4 regions of the Rossellomorea sp. KS-H15a genome follow, and region 1 is predicted to be linked to each of the others. Evidence: riboswitches for the same ligand, from Rfam matches in the RefSeq annotation. Region 1 holds a riboswitch; each other region holds the start of a gene.
The links. A riboswitch is a leader RNA that binds a small molecule or an ion and turns the genes downstream of it on or off. The one in region 1 is predicted to bind S-adenosylmethionine.
Positions count from the first base shown of each region.

Region 2: linked by a shared signal. The riboswitch ahead of M1J35_RS21780 (methionine ABC transporter ATP-binding protein) and the one ahead of metK (methionine adenosyltransferase) in region 1 are both predicted to bind S-adenosylmethionine.
Region 3: linked by a shared signal. The riboswitch ahead of M1J35_RS01880 (sugar ABC transporter substrate-binding protein) and the one ahead of metK (methionine adenosyltransferase) in region 1 are both predicted to bind S-adenosylmethionine.
Region 4: linked by a shared signal. The riboswitch ahead of mtnK (S-methyl-5-thioribose kinase) and the one ahead of metK (methionine adenosyltransferase) in region 1 are both predicted to bind S-adenosylmethionine.

Region 1 covers NZ_CP096886.1:4,075,828-4,083,130, forward strand. The annotation lists gene M1J35_RS20890 (alpha/beta hydrolase) at 1-781, opposite strand, end outside; gene M1J35_RS20895 (gamma carbonic anhydrase) at 866-1,381, shown strand; gene metK (methionine adenosyltransferase) at 1,495-2,697, opposite strand; SAM riboswitch class I at 2,914-3,057, opposite strand; gene pckA (phosphoenolpyruvate carboxykinase (ATP)) at 3,377-4,966, shown strand; gene M1J35_RS20910 (lmo0937 family membrane protein) at 5,028-5,177, opposite strand; gene M1J35_RS20915 (GNAT family N-acetyltransferase) at 5,360-6,151, shown strand; gene M1J35_RS20920 (biotin transporter BioY) at 6,190-6,750, opposite strand; gene M1J35_RS20925 (hypothetical protein) at 6,916-7,248, shown strand; gene M1J35_RS20930 (DUF2584 domain-containing protein) at 7,288-7,303, opposite strand, start outside.
Region 2 covers NZ_CP096886.1:4,228,185-4,235,487, reverse strand. The annotation lists gene M1J35_RS21800 (YusG family protein) at 1-121, shown strand, start outside; gene M1J35_RS21795 (toprim domain-containing protein) at 299-658, shown strand; gene M1J35_RS21790 (thioredoxin family protein) at 661-978, shown strand; gene M1J35_RS21785 (SCP2 sterol-binding domain-containing protein) at 1,494-1,844, shown strand; SAM riboswitch class I at 1,957-2,063, shown strand; gene M1J35_RS21780 (methionine ABC transporter ATP-binding protein) at 2,215-3,237, shown strand; gene M1J35_RS21775 (methionine ABC transporter permease) at 3,234-3,902, shown strand; gene M1J35_RS21770 (MetQ/NlpA family ABC transporter substrate-binding protein) at 3,918-4,742, shown strand; gene M1J35_RS21765 (carboxymuconolactone decarboxylase family protein) at 4,875-5,240, shown strand; gene M1J35_RS21760 (YuzK family famiily protein) at 5,557-5,715, shown strand; gene sufC (Fe-S cluster assembly ATPase SufC) at 6,302-7,087, shown strand; gene sufD (Fe-S cluster assembly protein SufD) at 7,105-7,303, shown strand, end outside.
Region 3 covers NZ_CP096886.1:398,475-405,777, reverse strand. The annotation lists gene icmF (fused isobutyryl-CoA mutase/GTPase IcmF) at 1-307, shown strand, start outside; gene M1J35_RS01895 (hypothetical protein) at 796-978, shown strand; gene rpoE (DNA-directed RNA polymerase subunit delta) at 1,139-1,702, shown strand; gene M1J35_RS01885 (CTP synthase) at 2,156-3,760, shown strand; SAM riboswitch class I at 3,928-4,035, shown strand; gene M1J35_RS01880 (sugar ABC transporter substrate-binding protein) at 4,132-5,208, shown strand; gene M1J35_RS01875 (sugar ABC transporter ATP-binding protein) at 5,225-6,760, shown strand; gene M1J35_RS01870 (ABC transporter permease) at 6,729-7,303, shown strand, end outside.
Region 4 covers NZ_CP096886.1:2,152,511-2,159,813, reverse strand. The annotation lists gene M1J35_RS11070 (pyridoxal phosphate-dependent aminotransferase) at 1-461, opposite strand, end outside; gene M1J35_RS11065 (carbon-nitrogen family hydrolase) at 583-1,365, shown strand; SAM riboswitch class I at 1,461-1,616, shown strand; gene mtnK (S-methyl-5-thioribose kinase) at 1,733-2,917, shown strand; gene mtnA (S-methyl-5-thioribose-1-phosphate isomerase) at 2,933-3,985, shown strand; gene M1J35_RS11050 (DUF2087 domain-containing protein) at 4,027-4,620, opposite strand; gene M1J35_RS11045 (methylated-DNA--[protein]-cysteine S-methyltransferase) at 4,779-5,234, opposite strand; gene M1J35_RS11040 (PAS domain S-box protein) at 5,249-7,303, opposite strand, start outside.

The DNA of each region.
Region 1 (7,303 bases):
TCAATCTGCTTTCAATGAAGATCTTAGAATACTCATAGATCTCTTCTCTTTCAGGTTCATTATAAATTTCATGATAGCACTTTGGCCATTCTTTGTAATGCATTTCAGATAATGACAGCTCATTAAACCATTTTTTCACTGTCTTTTTTTCGACGATTTTATCATCCCCTGCCTGCATCACAAGCAATGGGACGTCTGGCATTTTTTCCAGGTTGGCAAATGCTTGCTTCATCGCCTGTACAAGCTCCCTGTACCAGCGGACAGATACTTTCGTGATATAAAGCGTATCATTGCTGTCGATTTCCCGGACATCTGCGTTTCGGGTCGCCATATCGATGGTTAATCCTGAGGGGAACTTCACCATCGGAGCGATTTTATTTAAACCGAGGGATAATAGCTCGACCGGTTTAGCCGGGGTCGTAACCAATCCTAAACACGGCGAGGATAAAATGACACCTGCTACGTTCACATGGGATTCCTGCAGGAGTCGTATGGCGATTAGCCCGCCCATACTATGGCCGATCACAAAGACGGGCAGTTCAAATTGATAGGCTGCCTGGACCCAGTCCTTCACTTCCACAATGTATTCATCAAAGGAATCGATATGTCCCCTTTGGCTTCTTGACGTCATTCCCTGACCGGGTAAGTCACCCATGACGACGTGAAAGCCTGATGCACGCCACATTTCAATGAGCCAACCATATCTTCCGTGATGTTCCATCGCTCCATGAATGATGACGATGACTGCCTTTGCCTCTTGATCTGATTCCCATTTCCACATGGCAATTCCTCCTTTGTAGTTCTCTCCATGAATGAATTCTGCTACCATTATTATAATAAATATTATTGAAAGGGGTAGTAAAAAATGCTCTATCCGTATTATGATAAGAAACCCATCATCGCCCGTTCGGCATTCATCGCCGATTATGTCACCATCTCAGGGGACGTGGAGATCGGTGAAGAATCAAGTATCTGGTTCAATACCGTCATCAGGGGGGATGTCGCTCCCACAAAAATCGGGGATAAAGTAAATATACAGGATAACTCCATTCTCCATCAGAGTCCAAATAACCCTCTTATCCTTGAAGATGAAGTGACCGTCGGCCATGGGGTGATCCTACATAGCTGTAAAATCAGGAAAAAGGCATTGATCGGCATGGGCTCCATCATCCTTGATAATGCCGAAATCGGCGAAGAGGCGTTCATCGGAGCCGGAAGCCTTGTCCCACAAGGGAAAGTCATCCCGCCAAATACCCTTGCCTTCGGACGGCCGGCAAAAGTCGTGAGGGAGCTCAATGAGCACGATATCAGTGAAATGAAGCGCATTTCAAGAGAATACGCAGAAAAAGGACAATATTATAAGAACATCAAACCGTTTTAACTTCCTATACTTGGGATACCCCATCCTCCTTGAGAATACTCATGGAAGATTTTCTTTTGATCATCAACAAAAAGACCAACACCCCAAAAAGTGTTGGTCTCTTCTATCTTTCCTTATTCAGCTAATGCTTCTGCTTTCAACGCATCTGCTTTGTTCGTGCGTTCCCAAGGAAGATCAAGATCGTTACGGCCGAAGTGTCCGTAAGCAGCTGTCTGCTTGTAGATCGGACGACGAAGGTCAAGCATCTTGATGATTCCTGCAGGACGAAGGTCAAAGTTATTGCTCACAACGTCAATTAATACATCTTCTGACACTTTCCCTGTTCCAAATGTATCAACGGAGATGGATACGGGCTTCGCCACACCGATTGCATACGCTAATTGAACTTCACATTTCTCAGCAAGTCCCGCTGCCACGATGTTCTTCGCTACATAGCGCGCTGCATAAGCCGCTGAACGGTCCACTTTCGTTGCATCCTTACCAGAGAAGGCACCGCCACCGTGACGTGCGTATCCACCATAAGTGTCAACGATGATTTTACGTCCTGTCAGACCTGCATCACCTTGTGGTCCACCGATTACGAAGCGGCCAGTCGGGTTGATGAAATATTTCGTTTCTTCATCGATCAGTTCTTTCGGTACAACCGGGTCGATGACATATTCTTTCAGGTTGCGTTGGATTTGCTCAAGCGTCACTTCAGGGTGATGCTGAGTAGAGATAACGATCGTGTCGATACGGACCGGCTTATCGTTTTCATCGTATTCAACGGTTACTTGTGTTTTTCCATCCGGACGAAGGTAAGGAAGGATCTCTTCTTTACGTACTTCTGTTAAACGACGGGAGATTTTGTGGGCAAGGGAAATCGGAAGAGGCATAAGCTCTTTCGTTTCATTACAAGCGAATCCAAACATCAATCCTTGGTCACCTGCACCGATTGCATCGATTTCTTCATCCGTCATTTGACCTTCACGGGCTTCAAGGGCCTGATCGACACCTTGAGCGATATCGGCAGACTGCTCATCAATGGAAGTCAGAACTGCACATGTTTCAGCATCAAAGCCGTATTTCGCACGTGTATAGCCAATTTCACGGATCGTTTCACGAACGATTTTCGGAATATCAACATACGTATTCGTAGTGATTTCACCGGCAACAAGCACAAGACCCGTTGTGACAGACGTTTCACACGCTACACGTGCATTCGGATCATTGGTCAGAATTGCATCAAGAATTGAATCAGAAATTTGGTCACAAATTTTATCTGGATGTCCTTCGGTTACGGACTCAGATGTAAACAGACGACGTTTAGTTGACATCAAGGTTCCTCCTTAAGCATATTTGTCAGAACGATTCTTCTGACAAAACAGTAAACAGATACGGTACTCATTTCCCTAAGTAGTATGAAGTAAACATGATTCTTTTATAAATAAATCATGATTTATGTGCATGTGGTCCACTATAAACAGAAAAAACCCTTCCTCGGGGAAAAAAGTTTCAGAGGAAAGGTTTCAGATCATAGCCGCGCCTTTTCTCTCTTATCGTTCAAGGTTTTAGAGACCTTGCCTCAGTTTAGCACCTTCGCTTAATCGGATTCATTAAAGAAATGGATCCATTCACTATTTAGCAGGTTGCTGGGTTTCATAGGGTCTGCTCCCTCCACCAGCTCAGGATAAGAGTATCCGTTCAAGGAACAATGATAACGGTTAGGACAAGTGGTGTCAACTTTTTTTGAATGACAGGTTTAACCATTCATTTCGTGGTTTCAGCCTGTTTTTTATCATCTACATAACCTAATGGGGTAATGAGGCTAAACATTGCGAGGTGCATTTCATATAAATAAGAAGAAACATGCTTTATTCGGTCAAGAAATGTGACAAAATGAAGACACATTATAAAATTAAATAAATAGTATAGACTAATAGCTTGATTGTGTTATACTATTTTTGTAAAGTAAACGATACCATTTAAATAAATTTATATAAAGGAAGGGTTCGAATGAATTCAGTGAGCATGTCTAATGAATTAACGGAATTACTTAATGGTCAAAACATCCAGGAACAATTATCTGTTTCTCAACTAGTCGAAAAGGTCCTTCAACGAAATGAAGGCGTTTTAACTTCATCAGGTGCAATCAGAGCAGAAACTGGTAAATACACAGGACGCTCTCCTAAAGATAAATTTATTGTTGAAGAACCAACGACGAAAGATAAAATCGAATGGGGTTCTGTCAATCAGCCGATCTCATCGGAATCGTTCGATAAATTATATACGAAAGTCATCGAATACTTAAAAGAAAAAGAAGAAGTATTTTCATTTAAAGGATTCGCAGGTGCCGACCCGAAACATAGACTACCGATCCAGGTGATCAATGAGTTTGCCTGGCATAATCTGTTTGCCCACCAATTATTCATCCGCCCGGAAACAGAGGAGTTAAAAGATCATCAATCTGAATTCACCGTCATTTCAGCACCGAACTTCAAGGCTGATCCAGAAGTGGATGGCACTCACTCTGAAACGTTCATCATCGTTTCATTTGAAAAAAGGATCGTGTTGATCGGCGGTACCGAATATGCCGGTGAAATGAAAAAATCCATCTTCTCGGTCATGAACTATGTACTTCCTGAATCCGACATCCTTTCCATGCACTGCTCTTCGAACGTAGGTCGTGAAGGCGATGTAGCATTGTTCTTCGGATTGTCCGGTACAGGGAAAACGACTTTATCCGCTGATCCAAACCGCCGCTTGATCGGTGATGATGAGCACGGCTGGTCCCCGAACGGCGTATTCAATATCGAAGGCGGATGCTATGCTAAGTGCATCGGGCTGACACGTGAAAAAGAACCTCAGATCTTTGATGCGATCCGTTTCGGTTCGGTCCTTGAAAATGTCGTTCTTGATGATATGTCCCGCATCGCGGATTATGATGATAACACTTTAACAGAAAACACGCGTGCTGCCTACCCCCTTCAAGCGATGGAAAACATCGTGGAACCAAGTATCGCAGGACACCCAAATACGATAGTTTTCTTAACAGCTGATGCTTTCGGCGTATTACCTCCGATCAGCAAGCTGACAAAAGAACAGGCAATGTATCATTTCTTAAGTGGATATACATCGAAGCTTGCAGGTACGGAGCGTGGAATCACTTCACCACAGGCAACTTTCTCAACTTGCTTTGGATCTCCATTCCTTCCGCTTCCTGCCACTCGTTACGCAGAAATGCTCGGTAAGAAGATCGATGAGCACAATGCACAGGTATTCCTCGTGAATACGGGTTGGACCGGCGGAGAATACGGAGTTGGGAATCGCATGAAGCTTTCCTACACCCGCGCCATGATACAGGCGGCACTTGAGGGTGAACTTACGAATGTGGAAACGGCAACAGACGAGATTTTCGGTCTGAACATCCCGGTTCACGTTCCTGGTGTTCCAGACGAAGTACTTCAACCTAAGAAGACATGGTCCAATGAAGCGGCTTATGAAGTCAAAGCAAAAGAACTTGCTCACAAATTCAACGAGAACTTCAAGAAATTCTCGAACGTCCCTTCTGACATCGAACAAAAAGGCGGCCCGTCCGTTAAATAAATCACTTAACTAACATACAAAGGTCCGTCCCTCAAATCTGAGGGACGGACCTTTGTTATCGTTATAGCCCTTTTTTCCGGCCGGTGATTCTGTTGAATAAGAATACGACAACGGCGATGATCAGTAGAACATGGATGACGGCTCCACCGATTTTAAAGATCAATCCTAGTAACCAAAGAACTAATAAGATTCCGATGATGGTCCAAAGCATGTGTGCTCCTCCTTAGAACTGTTATAGAAAAACGAGTATTGCTCATAAGTTTCCCTAAAAGATGAAATTTAAAACCACTACCATTTCCCTATTCTTTTTTTCGATTCCAAAGTAAAATAACACTTTACTAAATATTACTAATTTTGGTATGATTATGATTAAATTTTACAGGGGGAATTGAGATGATCAGACAGCTTACAGAGAAAGATCATGTTATTTGTCAGCGACTCATTCAGCAGCAGCCTGCTGAGAACTTGTTCATCATCGGGGACATCGAAGCCTTTGGGTTTGAACAGGATTTCCAGAAGATTTGGGGAGATTTTGATGAGGAAGGAAATCTCCGGGGGATCCTCCTCAAATACAGGGAAAATTTCATCCCTTATTCCATGGGGGATTTTGACGCAGAAGGCTTTGCCGCCATTATCAACGGAACAGAAGACTACAGCATCGTTTCAGGATTGAAACGGATTGTCACTGAAGTTGAACCCTTCTTATCCAGGGAAATCAATTCGAAAAGACATATGTATTACGCCAAATGTGACAGTGCATCCTCTATGGAAGACCGGGAGCTTCCTCATGTGAAAGCAGCTTCTTTCACCAATCTGCCGCAACTCGTGGAACTGTTGAACGCTATCCCGGAATTCAGCGGAGGAGACTTTACCGTAGAGAAAAGAAAGCATGGGATGGAAAAGGGCGTAGCCCGCAGTTACTATGTAGAAGAGGACGGAAAGTTCGTTTCTTCCGCTTCCACAACAGCTGAAAACAGCATGTCCGCCATGATCGTCGCCGTATGCACACATCCCCAATACAAGAAAAAGGGCTACGCAACAGAGTGCATGACAAAGCTTTGCCGTGACGTGTTGAACGAAGGAAAAGAACTATGCCTCTTTTATGACAATCCTGAAGCAGGAAAAATTTATAAGCGTATCGGCTTTAAAGACATTGGTTATTGGTCAATGTATAAATTCAACTAAAAAAAGTGGATTCCTAAAAATAGGAGTCCACTTTTTTATTATGCTGCCACGTTCCGGTTCTGGATCAATTTCGCCTGTACCAAGCGTTTTCTCACTGTGATTCCAATCCAGCTTGCCAGGAATGCTTTAATGAGTCCCACGACGATAAACGGATAAACCCCCGCTGCCATCGCCTGACTCCAGCCAAGATCCGCCACAAATTTCAGTTGGATGGTCCCAAGAATTAACGTGATGATCATGCCGACGGTGTTGGCGATTATCGCCATCGGAATCGTAAATCTCGTTTTTTCAAGAATGAGTCCTGTAAAGTAAGCCGCAATGATAAACCCGAAGATATAGCCTCCGGTCGGACCGACCAGGACTTGTGCCCCTCCACTGAAACCGGCAAACACCGGGACCCCTACCGCGCCGAGTGCCGCATAGCATATCAGGGCCAGCGCCCCGTATCTGCTTCCAAGTATCGTAGCCGTGATCCCGACAGCCAGGGTTTGGCCGCTGATGGGGACGAGTGGCAGTGGTATTTCAATCTGTGCGAGTATTCCTGTCATGGCAGCAAAGATGGCACAGTGAATAATCATCCTCAGTTTTTCTCCATTCATTTGTAAATCCCCCTTATGTATGTAAACTTCTTATACCATTAAGTTTACACAAATCCAAGGAATTAAGGAAGCACCATTTTCATAAAAAAAGCGGAAAAAATATCATGTTAGCGTACAAGCTTGAATATCTTTTGAGTATGTGCGGAATGGAAAAGGAGGAGACATATGAAGCGTCTGGCCGTATTAGTGTTATGTGTATTCCTATTGAGTGCCTGCGGGGAGAAGAAACCTGCATCGTATGAATTATGCGGGTATGGGGATATGATGGTCGTGAACGACAAAGAGTATGTAAAGGTATCTGCCGAGAAGAAACTCACCCTTCAGAAAAAGGTAGGATCCATTAAAGAAAAGATCGAAACCAAGTATCACCCCGTCAATAATTTCACCGCCAATACGCTGGCGGAAGGTACCCCCATTTATAGCGTAAAAGACCACAAGAACTATCTAATCGCACAAACGAAGGATAACCGCTATCTGCTATATGAGGAGATCAAATAAAACGGAAGGCTGTAAGCATTTGTTTACAGCCTTCCGTTTTCAATTGGTGGAATTG
Region 2 (7,303 bases), 150 kb from region 1:
TGATGGACTGACAATGGAACCGAACTTCGAAGCAAAAGAAAATAAAATTTATCAGAACTATACTTCCACCGAAGGCCATGATGCAAGGTACACGGATTGCGACGAAGGTGGATGGTGTTAAAGGTGACCCGCGGTGCCAGATTCGTGTATGGATCTGGCACCATTTCTATAAGCAATGAAACAAACCACTTGCACTATTTTTTGTAAACATGAGAAAATATGAGTAGAAAGTGGACATCATCTCTTGTTATCTGAATATACTATCCTAATCTTATTTCTGAAAGATAAGGTGATGATCATGATGGAACTTGACGAAAAGGTAATCATTGTCGAAGGTACAACAGACAAGCGGAAAGTAAGAGACATAATCAAAGAACCGATTGAAATTATTTGCACAAATGGAACGATAAGCATCACCAAAATGGACGAACTCATCGATGAGCTGTTTGAAAGGGATGTATACATCCTCGTCGATGCGGATGATGCAGGGGAGAAGTTACGTAAACAATTCAAGCGTGAATTCCCCGAGGCGGAACACCTTTATATAGACCGGATGTATAAGGAAGTGGCCGCGGCCCCGGAATATCATCTTGCCTCCGTTCTCATTGGTGCCAATATCGATGTGCATAAAGAATATCTTGGAAAAAGGATGATTTAGTTTTGTTGGAGGTAAGCCAGACAGAAGAATTAAACGAATCGATCAGATCCCATGCGTTGGAAGCCGTTTATCTATATACACCGATGTGTGGTACGTGTCAGGTCGCGGGTAAAATGTTGGAAGTGGTCGAGAAACTCCCCCAGTCATTTCATTTTGTGAAGGCGAACCTGAACTATCTGCCCCAATTTGCCGAAGAACAATCCATTGAAAGCGTCCCCTGCCTTCTTTTATTTAAAGATGGACAGGAAATGGAAAGAATCTATGCCTTTCAATCCGTCCCATTCCTATACGAAACCATCAACAAAATCCAAAACATCTAGTGGGGATAAGAGACCTTTATGAAAGGTCTTTTTATTTTGTCTTCACTTCTATTCTTCACCAGCTTTAGAAATAGGAGGAAATTGCCCTCTCAACACATATGAATAAATGATTATTAAAACGAACTAATTTGAGAAGTACATTATTAGTGTTGATTGGAGCGGAAGATGCTCGACTCCTTCGGGAATAGCGGGAAAGTTGAGACCCCGCAGGGCGAAGCACGAGGAGGCTCAACTCACGCCCCGAGGAAAGCGAGCATCTGGAGCGGAAATCAACCAGCACGATGCTGATAAAAAACAGAAAAAGTTTACGAAAGTAGTCATTTTCTTTCTACAAACGAGGACATATTTCTTGGGAAATGTTTCGAATCCCATCATTTTTTGACTGGTCATCACCCAATTTCTTACTGTTCGACAAATAAGATAAACTCATTCAAAACATGTCGAGAATGTCTAAAAGGAAAAAATACCTAAAAGTGGAATTGATACTATATAGAAGTTTCACTGGGAGGGTATTCATGCGAATCTATTTAGAGGAATTAGTAGATCAGTGTCATTCAAGGTATCACTTACGACTCTTGTTTCCGGACAGCCCATTTGTTCTTCAATTTCAATGTGAAAAGGAGCGTTATGCGATCTCCGTTTCAAACAGAGGTTGTGCTGTATTGCGTGATGGTAGCAGGCAATCGCATTTTGATATTAAGGGAAAAGAGAAGGACATGCTATCCCTACTAACAGGAGAAGAGCGATTGTCTCAACTGATTGAAAACGGCATCCTGGAAGTCAGGGGAGGATACCGCCAGCTGTTATTTGTAGAATCCATCCTCTGGCTGACAAGGTCCAGGATGAAGGAACCGGTTCAAGTTTAAAAAACATAAGAAAAAAGAATTGACACATTTCTATTTTCGATGATAGAATCTCTCTTGTAGCAAATTTTCAGAGTCTTTAACAATTCAAAAAAATTAATAAATCGATACTTTACTCTTATTTAGAGAGGTGGAGGGACGTGCCCTATGAAGCCCGGCAACCGTCAATGAAAATTGAAATGGTGCCAATTCACTCAAAGCATTTGCTTTGAAAGATGAGAGAAAGGATAGTCCTATATATGATTATGCCTTTCTGCTTATCGCAGGAAGGCATTTTTTATTGTATACGAAAAGGCTGTGGGGATTGCCCGGTATGTGCAACTGTAATTCTTATTAAAAAGGTCGTTTTACTCAGAAAGAAGGTGGAGACAGCATGATTACCATATCAGATGTGAAAAAAATCTATCAATCAAAATCTGGCCCGATTTCAGCCGTTGATGGCGTCAACATCGACATTGGCCAAGGGGAAATTTTTGGAGTGATTGGCTATAGTGGGGCAGGGAAAAGTACGTTGATCCGGATGCTCAATGGACTTGAAGTTCCCACAAATGGAACCGTGAACGTAAATGGACAGATCGTTTCCAAAGTGAAAGGGAAAGATCTTCGGCAGGCGAGGCAGTCAATAGGGATGATCTTTCAGCATTTCAATCTCCTTTGGTCGCGTACGGTACTTGAAAATATCCAGTTTCCATTAGAAATAGCCGGTGTTTCTAAGAAGGAGAGAGTGCGAAGGGCCAATGAATTATTGGAGCTGGTGGGATTAGATGGAAGAGGAGACGCCTATCCATCCCAGTTGAGCGGTGGACAGAAACAGAGGGTCGGGATTGCGAGATCCCTTGCAAATAATCCCGACGTCCTTCTCTGTGACGAAGCCACCTCTGCTTTAGATCCGCAAACAACAGATTCCATCCTTGATTTATTGGTGGATATTAATAAACGTTTAGGTCTGACCATCGTCCTGATCACCCATGAAATGCACGTGATCAAAAAAATCTGCCATCGTGTGGCAGTCATGGAACAAGGGAAGGTGGTAGAGCTCGGGGATGTTCTTGAGGTGTTCAGAAACCCTAAAGAGCAGGTGACGAAGCGATTTGTGAAAGAAGTATCACAAGTGGAAGAAACAGGGGAAACGATCGATCACCTGTTAGCACAATATCCTGAAGGGAAAGTACTGAAATTCACCTTCGTTGGTGAATCGACTGAGCAACCGCTCATTACCAGCTTGATCCGACGTTTTGACCTGGATGTCAATATCCTTCAAGGACAGATTTCCCAGACGCAAAATGGGGCTTATGGTACGCTGTTCGTCCATCTTGATGGAAACGAAGAGACGATTTCTGCAGCCGTTGCCTTCGCTGAGGAACAGATGGTCAAAGTGGAGGTGATCGGGAGATGATAGAAAATATATTTCCGAATGTAGACTGGGAGAAGATGTGGGAAGCGACTGTTGAAACCCTTTATATGACGGGGATGTCAGTCCTGATTACCTTCGTAATAGGACTGATTCTTGGGATCCTTTTATTTCTTACATCCAAGGAAAATTTATGGGAAAACAAGCTTACTTATACGGTGACCAGTGCAGTGGTCAATGTATTCCGCTCGATTCCGTTCATTATCCTGATTGTATTACTGATTCCATTCACCAAATTTTTATTGGATACCATCCGCGGGGCGAACGCGGCTCTTCCGGCCCTGATCATCGGAGCAGCACCGTTTTACGCACGCATGGTGGAAATTGCATTAAGAGAAGTGAACAAAGGCGTCATTGAAGCAGCGAAAGCGATGGGGGCGAAGACTAGCACGATCATATGGAAAGTGCTTATTCCCGAATCTCTTCCGGCTTTGGTTTCAGGTATCACGGTAACAGCCATCGCCCTGGTGGGTTATACGGCAATGGCTGGTGTCATCGGGGCCGGGGGATTAGGAAACCTCGCTTACCTGGATGGTTTTCAACGGAGCAGGGAGGATGTAACCCTTGCCGCAACCATCATGATTTTACTCGTTGTATTCGCCATTCAAATCATTGGAGACTACTTCACAAATAAATTAGACAAACGATAAGAGGAGAGAAAACAGATGAAAAAATGGTTAGCAGGAATAGTAGCAGCAACAAGTATCTTTGGATTGGCAGCATGCGGGAGTGATTCCGGATCCGGAAGCAGTGACGAGAAGGAATTAGTGGTAGGCGCGTCAAACGTTCCCCACGCGGAAATCCTTGAAAAAGTGAAACCGATTTTGGAAGATAAGGGAATCGACCTGCAAATTGAAACATATCAAGACTATATCCTTCCGAATAAAGACCTGGATAATGGTGATTTGGATGCGAACTATTTCCAAACCGTTCCATACATGGATCTGCAGATGAAAGAGAACGAATATAATTTCGTCAATGCAGGCGGAATTCATATCGAGCCAATCGGTGTGTATTCCAAAAAGTATAAATCTCTTGAGGACCTTCCTGAAGGTGCCACGATCTTGATGAGTAATTCCGTATCCGATCATGGCCGCATCCTTACATTATTAGAGAAAAAAGGTCTGATCACGTTAAAGGACGGAGTGGAAAATACACAGGCTCAGCTGGAAGACATCAAAGAAAATCCAAAAAAACTGAAATTCGATTATGAATACGAAGCGGCACTCCTTCCGCAAATGTATGAAAATGAAGAAGGGGACGCAGTTGTGATTAACTCCAACTATGCCATAGATGCAGGCTTGAAACCCCTGGAGGACTCCATCGCCATCGAAGACAGCAACTCCCCATATGTGAACGTAATTGCTGTAAATAAAGGTGACGAAAACAAAGAAGAAGTGAAAGAATTGGTCAAAGCCCTGCGCTCAAAAGAAATCCAGGACTTCATCAATGAAGAATGGGATGGAGCAGTTGTACCCGTAACGGAATAACAATAGAAAAGCCGGTGCTTATGCATCGGCTTTCTTTCATCAAGGGTCCTTCGGTAACTTTTTAACATATTCATTTCCAAATTGGCTCATACTATTTTCGATGAATCTATTTTCGAAATGGAGTTGGATGAAATGCAGATGGAACCTAGAAACACAACCGAAGCAGCCCTTCATGATTATAAAATGGGACTTGGAATCTTCACTGAGAAAATGCCTGAGCTTGCAGAGCAATATAACACGTTTACAGAGCACTGCTTCAGAGAGGGAGTCCTTTCCAAAAAGGAAAAACAATTGATTGCACTTGGAATTAGCCTTTATTCTCAGGATGAATATTGTATTATCTACCACACAAAAGGTTGCCTGGATCAAGGATGCTCTGAAGAAGAGATCCTCGAAGCCATCGGAGTGACCGCAGCATTCGGCGGAGGAGCAGTCATGAGTCAGGCTGTCACGTTAGTACAGCAGTCGATTCAGGATTTGAATCAACTAAAGCAATGAGTGCTTAGAGAGGGAGTGATCCTTCTCTTTTTTTATGAGATACTTTTTTAAAATGCATACCTCTTACGGTAATAAATATACATTAAGGCTAATAAAATTCCACCGGGACAGTATTATTTGGCAGTATAATGGCGGAATTTTGTGAAAACTTAAGGGTAGCCCCCGGGAATCAGGCTGACGGATAAATTTTAGAAAAAATGATGAAATACCGGTTTTGTCTTGTGAACGAGGGGGTAGTATAGTTGTAAAGTAATTAAAAACCCGAAAGGAATGATTCATTATCGACTCTCTTGAGAGTATCTCGTACACAAGTGAAATGGAGAAGGCAATGCATGGAGCCCATGGAATAGGTTATGAGGTGTACAAACGAAAGCATGAAGTCAGAATGCAAGTAGAGAAGAAAAGAGAGCAGGATTACAAAGAAAGCCGCCGAATGATTGCTGCACTTGATCGCAGGGTGCACGCTAATATATAATAAGGAAGAAAAAAGGAGACCAGTGTAGACGATGCACTGGTTTTTTGTTTTTAAAAATAAAATTTGTGGTGATTATAGGAAGCTCAAGCTTTGAAAATTGATTGGAGCGGAAGGTGCTCGACTCCGACGGGAATAGCGGGAAAGCCTGAAAAGCGGAGGTGGCTTGCTCAGCCCCGACAAGCATAAGCTAAATGGGCTAAGAAGGCGTATTTTTGCCTTCTTGGACCATTTAGCTTATGACCTCGAGGGGCTAGCCACCGTAGCTGGATCTTGAGACCCCACAGGGCAAAGCCCGAGGAGGCTCAACTCACGCCCCGCGGAAAGCGAGCACCTGCAGCGGAAATCAAACCACTCGCTATATGAAAAGCGAAAGTTCTCTAAGAAAACAGGTCGTAGACAGCCTACATTTTCCTATCCCTTTTGACCAACAATAGAAAGGGTTTATATCGTTCGATTAACATGAACTGACAACTTGAAAAAGTTGATAATAGCTTTTATTTGTTATAAGATTGTAATGAGAATAAATTGAGAATGATTAAAGAATTATATTCTTAAATTCATTATAAAGTCACGGAGGTAAATACACATGGCAGGTTCTACTTTAACAATTAAAGATCTTCATGTTGAGATTGAAGGAAAGGAAATCCTGAAAGGGGTTAACCTTGAAATTAAAGGTGGAGAAATCCACGCAGTAATGGGACCAAATGGTACAGGTAAATCAACTTTATCTTCTGCTATCATGGGTCACCCAAAGTATGAAGTGACAAAAGGAAGCATCACGTTCGACGGAGAAGATGTCCTTGAAATGGAAGTGGATGAGCGCGCCCGCGTAGGTCTATTCCTTGCAATGCAGTACCCAAGTGAAATCAGCGGTGTAACGAACGCAGACTTCTTACGTTCAGCGATCAACAGCCGTCGTGAAGAGGGCGAAGAAATTTCACTTATGAAGTTCATCCGCAAAATGGATTCTGAAATGGAATACCTTGAGATGGACCCGGATATGGCTCAACGCTACCTGAACGAAGGATTCTCAGGCGGAGAGAAGAAACGTAATGAAATCCTTCAACTAATGATGATCCAACCTAAGATCGCCATCCTTGACGAGATTGATTCAGGTCTGGATATCGATGCGCTTAAAGTTGTTTCCAAAGGAATCAACAAAATGCGTGGGGAAGATTTCGGTTGCCTGATCATCACTCACTATCAGCGCCTTCTTAACTACATCACTCCTGATCACGTTCACGTTATGATGCAGGGACGCATTGTGAAATCAGGCGGCGAAGAATTAGCACAGCGCCTTGAAGCAGAAGGATATGACTGGATTAAAGAAGAGCTGGGAATCAAAGACGAAACTGTCGGCCAAGAAGCGTAAGTGTTAGGGGGATGAAAATGACTGTAGAAACGAAACTACCAGTAGATCAAGACTATGTCAGCTCCTACTCAAAACAACTTGGAGAGCCGGAATGGTTAACAGCCCTTCGTACAGATGCCTTTGATAAAGTAAAGGATCTTAGCCTTCCAGTTGCAGATAAAACGAAGATCACAAACTGGAACTTCACTCAATTCCAGAAGCATACAGTGGAAAGTG
Region 3 (7,303 bases), 730 kb from region 1:
AGGTGAGCTGCCGATCGTGGGAGTGAACACGTACCTGAATCCGAATCCGCCTTCTGAAGAAGACATGGACAGTATGGAACTGGCACGTGCCACAAAAGAAGAGAAAGAGACACAAATCCATAATCTGCGGGATTTCCAATCACAGCACAAAGACAAAACCGAAGAAGCCCTCACCCGCCTGAAACAGGCAGCCGTGGGCGGAGGAAACATCTTCGAACAACTCATGGAAACCGTAAAAGTTGCCAGCCTCGGCCAAATCACACGCGCCCTCTACGAAGTAGGCGGCCAATACCGACGCAACATGTAACAACGAAAAGGAAAAAGAGACTACTGTAGGGGGGCAGTAGTCTCTTTTTTACAAATGGCTTATATTTGATGATCAGTATGCATAGTATGAATGATGGTGGTATGAAGCTTTTTTGGTAGCGTTTCAAGTAGATAGGTTGTTTACGGTTGCTTATAAAAAGACTTGATACTAAGTTGATTGAAGCGGAAGGCACTCGACTCCTTCGGGAACAGCGGGAAAGTTGAGACCCCGCAGGCGAAGCCGAGGAGGCTCAACTCACGCCCCGAGGAAAGCGAGTGCCTGAAGCGGAAATCAACCACGTCTCTCTCATAAAAAATGAAAAAGAAAGCCCAACAAGTTTAAAATCCCGCCAAACCGTCTATCCTTTATACGAAATCAACCAACTTTTAACATGAACTTAATACTTATAGGGTAAGATATCCTATATAATAAGAATTATCAGATAAGTAGACAGGGGAAGTACGATACATACGTTTGGATGTGAGAATGTGAAGACCATTTTACGCTGCATACTATTCATCATCACCATATACGCCGCCATCCTTTTATACCAATTTCAACTGGGTGCCATCCCATTTTTCCTGCTCTCTTTTTATCTATTTTATGAAGCGTTCAGGGTGATCAAAAACGGTCAAAAAGAAGAGAAGTTAGGAAATGGCAGACCATCCTGAAATCAGATGCGAAAAAAATGCGGGAAAATCGAGATATGTCTGGCATAAAGTGATTTATATTGTTTATAATGTTGAATATGGTTAAAATTGATAATGGAGAATTTTTGCCCTTTTTTACTCTACTTAGTAGAGTGTGAAATAGAGAAAGGAAGTGCGTAAAGTGAGTCTTAAGCAATTATCCAAAGAAGAATTGCGTCAAACGTCATTCATTGAATTGGCACATGAAATTTTAGTAGAGAAAAAGCAAGCGATGGCATTTGAAGAGATCGTAAGCGAAATCAAAGGTTTGCTTGAAATCTCTGATAAAGAGGTTAAGAGCCGTTTACTTCAATTCTACACGGACTTGAATATTGACGGACGATACATTGCCATGGGTGATAACCGTTGGGGATTAAGAGAATGGTACCCGGTTGATCAAATCGAGGAAGAGACCGTTCCAACGATGAAATCCAGCAAAAAGAAAAAAGCGAAGAAGAAAGACGAAGATCTGGATCTGGATGATTTCGATGATCTTGATGATGAAGATCTCGATTATGATGATCTGGACGATGCAGACGACGATGATGATTTGACGGATGACGACGACGATGTCGATGTTGATGATGCAGACGAGGATCTGGATCTTGATGAGGACGAGGAAGAGCTCGAAATCGATGAATTCGACGATGTCGACGATGAAGATGAAGACGAAGAAGACGAATTGGAAGAAGAGGAAGAGAAATAATCTCTCCCGAATCAGTATGGCTCCCGCCAGGCTTTTGGGCCTTCCGGGGGCCTTTTGATTTGCGTGAAATGAGTGAAAATTCTATCCCTTATTCTATGCTTGACTTCTACCTCTTAGGAAGGTAGTATTTTATTTGGGCTCCCTAAAAAGGGACAGATCACGTATATCACGCTCCCCTTACAAGATTGTAAGCGGGGCGTTTTTTGTTTTTATACAGAAGAATGCTTTGACATGACAAGGTTTTAAGTGTGAAGGATCGATTCTTTTAAGACCCCTTACATCTTTACGTATCTTGATAATAAGAGGCTGTCTTTTAGCTGGTTTATGCACTTGGTTTTATTTTGGGAGAATGGACTTGTCCTTCTTTGAACAAGATAAATTCATGACATGACTACATAAGAGACACCCTCTACTTTTTTTGAACCAAACTTACTTTATAAGGGGGACATATACATGACTAAGTATATTTTCGTAACAGGCGGCGTAGTGTCGTCACTAGGGAAAGGGATCACAGCAGCGTCCCTTGGAAGACTATTGAAAAACCGTGGAGTGAGCGTCACCATCCAGAAGTTCGATCCATACATCAACGTGGATCCGGGAACGATGAGTCCTTATCAGCACGGTGAAGTATTCGTAACCGATGATGGTGCTGAGACGGATCTTGACCTTGGTCACTACGAGCGTTTCGTTGACATCAACCTGACGAAATACAGCTCTGTGACAACGGGTAAAATCTATTCTACTGTTCTGAAAAAAGAGCGCCGCGGGGATTATCTTGGCGGGACTGTACAAGTCATCCCGCATATCACAAATGAAATCAAAGAGCGCGTGTACCGTGCCGGCCGCGAAACGAATTCTGATGTCGTGATCACGGAAATCGGTGGAACGGTCGGGGATATCGAATCCCTTCCATTCCTTGAAGCGATCCGCCAAATCAAGAGTGATGTCGGTCGTGACAACGTGATGTACATTCACTGTACGCTGATTCCTTATATCAAAGCGGCGGGTGAAATGAAGACGAAACCGACCCAGCACAGTGTAAAAGAGCTTCGCAGTCTCGGTATCCAGCCAAATGTCATCGTTGTACGTACAGAAATGCCGATGACCCAGGATATGAAAGACAAAATCGCGTTATTCTGTGATATCGATAAACATGCCGTAATCGAAGCAATGGATGCAGATACGCTTTACTCTGTACCACTTGCCCTTCAGGATCAAAAACTTGATGAAATCACGTGTCAGCACTTGAAGCTGAACTGCCATGAAGCAGACATGACCGAGTGGAATGAACTGGTTGACCGGGTGAAAAACCTTTCCCGCAAAACAAGGATCGCTCTTGTAGGGAAATATGTTGAATTACAGGATGCTTATATTTCTGTAGTGGAAGCCCTTCGTCATGCAGGTTACCATTTCGACAGCGATATTGAAGTGAGATGGTTGAATTCTGAGCTTGTCGACAACGAAAATGTGGCAGAGAAGCTTGCTGACGTGGATGGAATCCTTGTACCAGGCGGCTTCGGTGACCGTGGTGTCGAAGGAAAGATCGCTGCGACGCAATATGCCCGTGAAAACAAGATTCCTTTCCTTGGAATCTGCCTTGGCATGCAGCTCGCATCCGTCGAATATGCGCGTAATGTCCTTGGACTTGAAGGAGCACACTCTGCTGAGCTGAATCCTGAAACGCCATATCCGGTCATCGACCTTTTACCGGAACAAAAGGATATCGAAGACCTTGGCGGGACCCTTCGTCTCGGACTATACCCATGTAAGCTGACAAAAGGTTCAAAAGCCTATGCAGCCTACGATGGAGAAGTCGTATACGAACGTCACCGTCACCGTTTCGAATTCAACAATCACTACCGTGAGCAAATGGAAAAAGCCGGATTCATCTTCTCAGGCACAAGCCCGGATGGCCGCCTTGTGGAAATCATCGAGCTGAGCGACCACCCATGGTTCGTCGCATCTCAATTCCACCCGGAATTCACATCACGCCCGACACGCCCGCAGCCTCTATTCAGAGACTTCGTGGAAGCGTCCCTTGCGTATGGTGAGAAATAAGATTTGATTGATAGAGCCCTCCCGGTTTGGGAGGGCTTTTTTGTAGTGTTGGGTGATCATTTCCGGAGACCCGCCACAGAATTTTTTTAAAAAGAATATTGACAATATTTCCACATATCGTTAATATAGCGATTATAGCAAAAGCGAACACAACCAAATTTCATATTCTCTTATAAAGAGTTGGCAGAGGGACTGGCCCGATGACGCCCGGCAACCTACCGTTTATGACGGAAAGGTGCTAAGACCTGCAGGAAGCATTTCCTGAGTGATAAGAGCACGTTTATTTATACATAAACCTCTTTTCTCTTGGGAAAAGGGGTTTTTTTATTTGAAAAAATAGAGGGGGACACCCTCGGGAGGAGAAAAGAAAGATGAAAAAAGCGGCATCATTACTCGTATTAATCGCACTACTTTTCAGTTTGGCGGCTTGTCAGCCAAAGGTATCACAGGAGGCGGAAGCAGACGGCGGGGAAGCGACTTCCGATCATCCGTTAGCCAATAAAAAAATCGCCCTTATCATGCAAATCAATCTCGGGACATTTTCCGCTCAATACATTGAAGGGGTCAAGGAACAGGTGGAAAAGTTCGGGGGGAAGGTTCAAGTGTTCACTTCGGAAGGCGATCTCGCCAAAATGTCCTCTAACCTGGACGCGGCCATCAACCAGAAGTTTGATGGGATCCTGATCGACCATGGAACGAAAGGAGCACTGCAATCAGGGGTGGAAAAGGCGAAAGACCAAAATATTCCGGTTGTCGTCTTCGATGCGGACGTGGCATCAAAAGGAGTGACGGTCCTCGAGCAGGGGGACAAACAAATGGCTGAACAAACCTTGACGAAGCTTTCAGATGAGCTTGGCGGCAAAGGTGAAATCGTAAAAATTTGGGTCGCAGGCTTTGCACCCATGGAAAGACGTCAGGCGGCATACGAAGAATTTTTAAAGGGGAATCCGGATATTAAAGAAGTCGCGGCATTTGGAGCAGCGAGTCAGAATACAGCGCTTGATACACAGGCTCAGATGGAGGCGATCTTGAAACAATACCCAAACAAAGGGGACATCGATGCTGTCTGGGCAGCGTGGGATGAATTTGCGAAAGGGGCCGTCCGTGCAATTGAAGCGGCAGGAAGAGATGAAATCAAAGTATACGGAATCGACATGAGTGACGAGGATCTTCAGATCATTCAAAAAGACGGCAGCCCATGGGTGGCATCGGCAGCGGTAGATCCGAAAGATATCGGCAGGGTCCAGGTCCGCTTCCTTTATCAAAAGCTGAACGGGAAAGAAACGCCTGAAAAAGTGAAATTGGACCCCGTGTTCATTGAAAAAACTGCTTTACCGAAAGAATCGATTACAACGGATCAATTGAACGAGCATATTGAAGGATGGGGAGCGAGTGAGCAGGGGTATACAGATGAGCTGAAAGAGCTCGAATCTTCGTTCACAAACTAGAAAGGAGCTGGGATCGATGACGTCTCCACTATTGACTATGTCGGGTATCAACAAGAGCTTTTCTGGCGTGAAAGCCTTGAAAAATGCTAGATTCGATGTCCGGGAGGGAGAAGTTCATGCCCTGCTGGGAGCGAACGGCGCAGGGAAAAGCACCCTGATGAAAATTTTATCAGGAGCTTATGTCGGGGACAGCGGAGATATCACTCTTCTCTCTGAAAAAAGAGTCTATGAATCTCCGAAGGAAGCCAAGGAAAACGGCATTCACTGTGTCTACCAGGAAGTGGATACCGCCATCGTTCCCGAGCTCTCGGTGGCGGAAAATATCTGCCTGGATCATTTCTCGCAAAAAGGTTCCCTCTTCATCACCCAAAAAAAGCTGAAAAAAGAAGCAGAGGCGGCACTCATTAAGATCGGGGCCGAATCGATCCCCCTGCATCAGCCCGCCGCTTCGTTAAGTCTGGCTGAAAAGCAGTTGGTCCTTATTGCCCGTAGCCTTCTCCACAAAGCAAAAGTACTGATCCTGGATGAACCGACGGCACCACTTAGTTCTTCAGAAACAGAAAGGTTATTCCAGGTGATAGACGATTTGAAAGAAGAGGGAGTGGGGATCATCTTCATCTCCCACCGGCTGCCTGAAGTGTTTCAAGTTTCCGACCGCATCACCGTGATGAGAGACGGGGAGACAGTCGGAACGTATGAAACACATCAAACGAACTCCCACGAAATCATAGAGGCCATGCTGGGTGGGGCATTCCAGGCAGATTTCCAGAAGGGCTCCCTTGTCGCGGGTGAAACACTGTATGAGGTGAAGGGGCTCGACGATGGTCGGAAAGTGAAGGATATTCACTTATCGGTCAAAGAAGGAGAAATAGTCGGGGTGGCGGGCCTTGTCGGAGCTGGAAAAACGGAGCTTGCCAAAGCTTTATTCGGAACCTCACGCCTTGAAGGAGGAGAGTTCTTCCTCAAAGGGAGAAAGCTCAAGATTCACTCTCCCAAGGACGCGGTTCAAAATGGATTGGCACTCGTTCCCGAAGAGAGGCGGAAAGAGGGGCTCTTCATTCATGAATCGGTTCAGCACAATCTCAGCTTTCCTTCCTTGAAGAAAGTATCCAACGGGTTATGGATCAATAAGAAGAAGGAACGAAAGCTTGCTCAGGAAAAAATTCGCTCCCTTGGAATCAAGACCGCCCATGAGAATGTTCAGGCGAACTTTTTAAGTGGGGGTAATCAGCAGAAGGTGTCCATCGGAAAGTGGCTCACGGATGAGGCTTCGGTATTCTTATTTGATGAACCGACCAAAGGGGTGGACGTGGGAGCGAAAAAGGAAATCTTCTCCCTTATTCAAGACCTCGCCGAAAAAAGGAAGGCGATTCTCTACTTTTCCTGTGAGTTACAAGAAATCCTGGCGATCTCGGACCGGATTCTCGTCATGTATGATGGCCGGATCGTCAAAGAACTAACAAAAGAAGAAGCGACGCAGGAAATCATATTGTTTTATGCTTCAGGAGGGACGGATGTGCATGAAAGGCAAGATACTCGACTTACTATTTAAATACGGTGCCATTGTACTGATGGTGGTGATCCTCCTCTTTTTCAGCTTCTACAATCCCTTTTTCTTTACATACGGGAATCTGTCAGATATCCTGCGGTCGATTTCCATCGTCACACTGGTGGCCATCGGGGTCACCTTCACCCTCATTGTCGACGGCTTCGATTTGTCTGTCGGATCGACGGTTTCCTTATCCACGGTCGTGACTGCATCGTTGATGGTCTGGTATGAAGCCCCGCTGTGGATCGTCCTTCTCGCTCCATTACTGGTGGGGGCAGGGGTGGGGTTGTTCAACTCCTTACTGATCGTGAAATTCGGTATTCCCGATCTCCTCGCAACATTAGGGGCCATGTACATCATTTCAGGTGTTCACCGTACATATACAGAAGGTTATTCGATTTACAATCACATGCCCATGACAACCGGAGGCACGGCGCCGGGGGAATTCTCCGACACGTTCCTGTGGATCGGTCAGGGGAAATGGCTTGGCCTGCCGGTACCGGTATGGATCATGCTCGTACTGGTCGCGATTGTGTATGTGATCAT
Region 4 (7,303 bases), 1.9 Mb from region 1:
AACCCATTCTCCTCTTTCAACGGCATCTTGATCATACTGGCTTCTGCCAATGCGACCCCCGATACATAATCCGGATAACCTGGATCCGGGACAAATACTCCATCCCCGGGGTTCAATAAACATTGAGGGATCTCCACCAAACCTGCTTTTCCTCCAAAGAGAACCGCTACTTCGGTTTCGGGATCTATCTCCACACCGTATTCCCGCAAATAGAAAGCTGCAATCGCCTCCTTAAAGCTCGATAAACCACGAAATGGAGGATATTTATGGTTAGAAGGAGATTGAGCCGCTTCTGTTAGTTTTTCCACAATATGTGGAGGGGTCGGCTGATCTGGATTTCCCTGTCCCAAATTAATGACATCATGCCCCTCATTCACAACAGCATTCACAGTTCCTGCAAGGGAAGCGAAAAATTGTTCAGGTAATGATTCCAAGCGTTTTGCTTTTTCAAAGTGTTTCATACATTCACCCACTCATTTTTTTGAAAATTAATTACTTTCAAATTCTAGTCACAAATGATATAACGGAACATAAAGAATGTAAAGGAATAAATGACAAAAAGTACATACCGAGGTGAAGGTAATGATTCAAAAGGTGGGTCTCGCCCAGATGGATATTGTGTTTGGGAATCCTGAAGAAAACAAGATGAGAGTGGAACAGTGGGTCAAAAAAGCAAAGGAGGAGGGATGCGGTGTCGTCGTTCTTCCTGAACTCTGGACGACAGGTTATGATCTTACACGGATAGATGAGATCGCAGATGAGGGAGCCGAAGATTCTTCCTCCTTCCTGACTTCCCTGTCAAAAAAATATTCCATTCACATCATAGGAGGCTCTGTTGCCAATAAATCAACAGATGGAGTTAGAAATACACTATTGGTGGCTGATGCATATGGCGAGTTGGTGAAACGGTATTCAAAGCTTCACTTATTCAAACTAATGAATGAACATCATTACCTACTTCCCGGAGAGGAAGACGGGGCGTTCTCTCTTGATGATACGATGATGGCAGGACTCATATGTTACGACATCCGTTTCCCTGAATGGTTCAGGAAACATGTCATGATGGGAGCGAAGATTGTCTTTGTGGTGGCTGAATGGCCGGCTGCCAGAATGGATCACTGGGAGACCCTCTTAAGGGCACGTGCGATTGAAAATCAATGCTTTGTGATTGCATGCAACCGTGTGGGGAGTGACCCTGACAATGAATTTGGCGGCTCCTCCCTTATCATCAATCCATGGGGGGAAATCCTTGCAAAAGGAACCCAAAGTGAACAGTTGGTCACTGCTGAAATCAATTTGCAGGAAGTAGAAAAGGTCCGTAAACAAATTCCGATCTTTCAAGACCGGAGACCAAATTTTTATTAGAAGATATTAAAAAACCGTTGACATGGAAAATACTTCAATGGTACCATTCAATTCAAATGAACATTCAGAATTTTAATTAAATAGGACATACGCAACTCTTATCAAGAGCTGGCTGAGGGATTTGGCCCTATGAAGCCCAGCAACCGACCATAATACCGTTGTAAAACGGGGCGCTGTATGCGCCGGATGATCAATCCAGTAAGGCACGGTGCTAATTCCAACAGAAAGATCATCTTTCTGGGAGATAAGAGGCGAAGAAGATGACTCTTCAAGCCTCTTTCGAACATGGAAAGAGGCTTTTCTTATGCTGCGGAAAAGCCTCCCTAACACCCATTTTTCATAAGGTGCACTAAAAGGAGGAACGAAAATGGCAATCACTAAGCTCAATACGTACCAACCACTAACGGAACAGTCGGCCATCGCTATAGCCGTGAATGTAGGAATATTTGAAGACGGTTCACTTTTAACTTGTGAAGAAATCGGGGATGGGAACCTTAATCTCGTTTTTCATGTAGTTGAAAGGAATTCAGGTAAAGGAATCATCATCAAGCAAGCCCTCCCCTATGCAAAGGTTGTAGGTGAAAGCTGGCCACTTACGATCGAAAGGGCAAGGATTGAAGCGGGTGCCTTACACCTTCAGCGGTCATTTGTAGGCGATCTCGTACCGGAAGTGTATCATTCTGATCCATCCCTTGCCGTCACAGTGATGGAGGATTTAAGCAACCTCACCATCGCACGTACCGGCCTGCTCAATGGGAATAAGTATCCAAAGCTATCAGACGACATTGGTACATTTCTTGCAAATACACTGTACTTCACCTCTGATTATGCCCTTCATCCATTTAAGAAAAAAGAATATGTGAAAGAATTTTCTAATCCTGAGCTATGCAAAATCACGGAGGACCTAGTATTCACGGATCCTTTTTTCAACAGTGAAACGAATGAGTTTGAGGAGGAATTATCCGGGGATGTCCAGCAATTATGGGATGATTTCACTGTAAAACTCGAGGTCGCAAAACTTAAAAAAAGCTTCCTTACCGAAGGGGAAGCCCTGCTTCATGGAGATCTCCATACAGGCAGCATCTTTGTGGATGACGAACACACCAAAGTCATTGACCCGGAATTTGCTTTTTATGGGCCGATCGGTTTCGATATCGGTCAGTTTATTGCCAATCTTATTTTCCAAGTGATCGCGAATCCAGGTGAAAAGGAATTCATCCTCCACCATATCGAAAATACTTGGAACGTCTTCTCTGCTACTTTCTCCAGACATTGGAAGGAAAGTGGTGACGCCTATACGAAGGTGAATGGGTACCTTGAGTATGTATTGGAGAAGAGTTTTCAGGACAGCATCGGTTTTGCAGGATGCGAGTGTATAAGAAGGACAATCGGTCTTGCACATGTGGAAGACCTCGAGAGCATCGAAGATAAAGAACAAAGATTAAAGGCAAAACGAGCATGCCTCAACCTCGGAAAGAAATTGATTGTAAATCGGAAACACATTCTTTCCATTGAAGAGCTTCTGACTTTAGTACGGTCACATTCTGAATAATTAAAGGAGATACTCATGACACATACACCGACCATTCCAACTTCACTCGAGTGGCATGAAGATCATTTACTGATTCTTAATCAACAAAAGCTGCCGAACACTGTGGAATATTTGACGCTAACGGACATTACAGACTATTATGAAGCCATCGTTTCGCTTAAAGTGCGAGGCGCCCCGGCGATCGGGATCACAGCCGCCTATGGATTGGCACATGCTGCTTCTCATTATGAAACAGACAATCTGACAGAATTCAATCACCTTTTCAGGAAGGATAAAGAATACCTCGCTGATTCAAGGCCGACGGCAGTCAATCTGTTCTGGGCATTGAATCGGTTGGAACAAGTTCTTGCCCATGCACAATCCGTGAATGAAGCCAAGACCAATCTGCTTCATTCTGCCATTCAGATCCATACGGAGGATGAGGAAATATGCAGGATGATCGGTGAACACGCATTGGATGCATTGGATGACAAGAGGAAGATCATGACCATCTGTAATGCGGGATCCATTGCCACGGGTAAATATGGAACGGCACTTGCCCCCTTTCACCTAGGCAGGGAAAGGGGAATAGGGTTCCAAGTATTCGCCTGTGAGACACGCCCTGTCCTTCAGGGCGCCCGACTCACTGCCTGGGAGCTTCAGCAATCAGGAGTCGACGTGACCCTCATTACTGACAGCATGGCCGCTCATACAATAAAGGAGAAAGGTGTGGAAGCTGTGATTGTCGGAGCCGACCGGATTTCTGCGAACGGGGATACCGCGAACAAAATCGGTACGTCCATGCTTGCAATCCTATGCCATCATTACAATATACCATTCTACGTGGCTGCTCCTTCTTCTACATTCGATCTCACCTCGAGAACAGGTGACGATATCCCGATTGAAGAAAGAGGGCCAGACGAAATCACGATGATGGGTGGCTCTATGATCGCACCCGAAAACATTCATGTTTATAATCCCGCTTTTGATGTGACTTCCCATGAATTGATTACCGGCATCATCACCGAAAAAGGTGTGCTGTATCCACGTTTTCAAGAAAGCATTCAACGGATTATAAATCAGGCATAAATAGATTGAAAGAGAAGGAATTCACCCTTCTCTTTCATTTTTCATTCTGCTAGTTTTGTAGATGCCCACATTTCCTTCGGATTCACCTCATAAATGCCGTTTTCCCGATACATGAACTGATGGATGATGAACTCTCTCCTCAAGGTGGCGAAATCTTCATGGAATTGTAGAATGTACTCATTCAGCTCTTTTTCCTTATACTTTTCCCCCACCTTCAGACCTTCCACGAGGTGTTCAAGAATGAATAGTTTTTTCTTTTGTTGGGCGGGAATACTTTTGATCCGTCCATTTTTCTCCAGAAAATTGTTCTTCACCTTCTGTTTTTCCTTCACTAACTTCTCTGACATTGTCCTGTCCCCTTTCTCTTCTTGAGCAAACCTGTGCAGAACGTCCCCGTGATGACTTAATACTTTTTTATTCAAATGGTAGTAAACCGTGTTCTTCTCTTTCCGTGAATAAACAAGGTTGCACTCTTTCAGTTTCGTCAAATGATGGGAGATCGTTGGCGCAGTAAGTCCAAGCTTTCCTGCTATGGCCCCCACGTGCAAACTCTCTTCTGCCAATAAATAAACGATCTTGATGCGGGTCGCGTCCCCCATCGTTTTATGAAACGCGATCTGTTTGCTTAATTGCACCGTTCCACCTCCTACCTATTTAGATTATCATCTAATTAGATGATAATCTAAATAGAACAAATCATCAACTGTTATTTTCAGAATTTTCCCCTGCATGACCGTTTCGTGTCGCCAAAACCAAAAACAGGCATTCTCCACATGGAAAATGCCTGTTCCTGTTATTGTTCTAATGAGAGTAACGTTTCTTTTTTGTCTATCTGCTTTCCTGCATAACCGGTGAGTGTCTTATTTTTCCCAATGACACGGTGGCAAGGGATGATGACGGGAAAACGGTTGGCTTTATTCGCCTGCCCCACAGCCCGGACTGCTTTCGGTCTTTGAATGGCTTGTGCTACATCCTGATACGACCAGGTTTCGCCATAGGGTATTTCCTTGAGGATATTCCATACTTCTTTTTGGAACTCGGTCCCTTCGATTTTCAAAGGAAGATCAAATGCTCTTCTATCACCCTTAAAAAACTCCAGTATCTGTTCCTTTGCTCTAATCAAAATGGGATGATCCGTTTCGATGGACGCTTCTTCCTCCACGAACTGCACAGAAAGCAATTGAGTCGAATCGGCCGTAAGCTTTAGATTCCCGATGGGGCTGTCGATTACAATCGTATGAATGGTCATATTACAGGACTCCTTTATGATTTAGGCAGATAGATATGGAAAACGGTTCCTTCTCCAACGATGCTTTCAACCTGGACGCTGCCTTTATGTTCTTTAATAATCTTAAAGCTTACCATAAGCCCAAGTCCAGTCCCTCTTTCTTTTGTTGTATAAAAAGGTTCGCCGAGCTTCTTGATTTTATCCTTTGAGATTCCGCCTCCCTGGTCTTTAATTTCGATATGAATCAACCCGTCCTCGGTCTCCCCGATGCTGATGGAAATCACCCCTCCATCCGACATGACTTCAATTGCATTCTTAATGACATTGATGAATACCTGTTTTAACTGATTGGGTTCAGCTACTATGGTCGGGAGGTCTTCCTGATACCTTTCCTCATACTGAACATTATGCATGACAGCCTGTGCACTCAGCAATTCCACCGTATCCTTCATGATCCTGATTAAATTCGTTTCCTGGTATTGGATCGCCTGAGGTTTGGCCAACACGAGAAACTCCGTGATGATTGACTCAATACGCTGGAATTCAGAAGTGATCACATTAAAGTACATCTCATGATCCTTTCCGACGCTGTTCTCAAGCAGTTGGATGAATCCTTTAAGCGCCGTCATCGGGTTTCTGATTTCATGCGCGATCCCTGCCGCAAGCTCCCCTACCACACTTAATGTGTCAGACTTCCTCAGTTGTTCCTGCATCTCGATTTGATCTGTGATGTCCCGGATGATGGTTAAATTCAGATTAGAGAGCAAATTGTATTTCGACGATAATTCAACGTATTGAACCCTGTCCTTGGAGGATGTCAGCGTTTTTAAAAACGTTGCCTGACCTTCATCCTTCAATTGATGCAGATAATCCTCATAGGCTTCCTCACCCGGCTCAATATTCAATATCTCACGTACATCTTTACCAATGAGCTGATCTTTATCCAACTTAATGATGTTACTCACTTCAGGATTCGAATCAACGACGACATAATTGTGATTGGTCAAAAGCAGTCCGTCCAATGATCCTTCGAATATCTTCCGGAACCTTTCCTCACTCTCACGCAGTTCCTTCTCCATTTGATATCGTTCACTGACATTACGGAATATGGTCATATTATAACCATCCACGGAATGAAGCTTGGACGTGAATTCCAAATGTTTGAGCTGATTGTTCGGCATGAGGAACAACACCTCATCCCTTACAGCCCCGCTTCTATATAATTGTTCCATGACCAAATCAAACTTCTGGCTTTCCAAGGGATAAACGAAATCCCTGATTTTTTTTGAGAGGAGCTCGGAAAGTGTGCATTCAAATATCTTCAGTGCTGAAGAGTTCGCTTTAAGGACCCTTCCGTCCTGATCCCATAAGACAATGGCATCTATCGCTTCTTCAAACAACCCTTTGAACAATTCCTCATTACGCTTCAGCTGGATCTCCATCTGCCTTTTTTCCGTTACATCTCTGAGAATGGCCATGTGGAGTTTATGATGGACGTATGGACTTGTCGTAAATTCCACGATTGAAATACTTTGTGATTTCTTGATTGGAATTTCACCACGGGCTTTTTTATTTTGAGAAATCAATTCTTTGATTTTTTCAACCTTATAATGGGCATTCTCGGGAATGAAGGAACTGATATTCCTCTTGGTGATCTCATCCTTATCGAGTCCCACTTGCAAACTGAATGCATGATTCACATCATTGATATTTCCATCAATATCGAATAGCACGATCCCCTCTGAAGCATTCTGGAAAATGTTCGATAGTAAGTGTACATTTAAATGATCTTTGCGCTCCTTCTCCTTCAGTTCCGTTACATCCTTAAAATATAAATATGCATTAGGTGAAATGGTCGATTTTTTCAGCAAAAGTTCGACGTGGATGATTTTCTTCTCATTTACATTCATCAGGGTTTCGTCTTCCAAGGTTTTTCCCGTTTCCATTACTTCCTTATAATGGGCAACTATGGGCGCGGGCACTGAAGAGAAAAACGTGCTGAAGAGCTTCCCTACAACATTCTCATCATTTGACTCCAGGGTTTCATATGCTTCGGGGTTGGCATAAACGATTTTCAACTCTTTATTGAT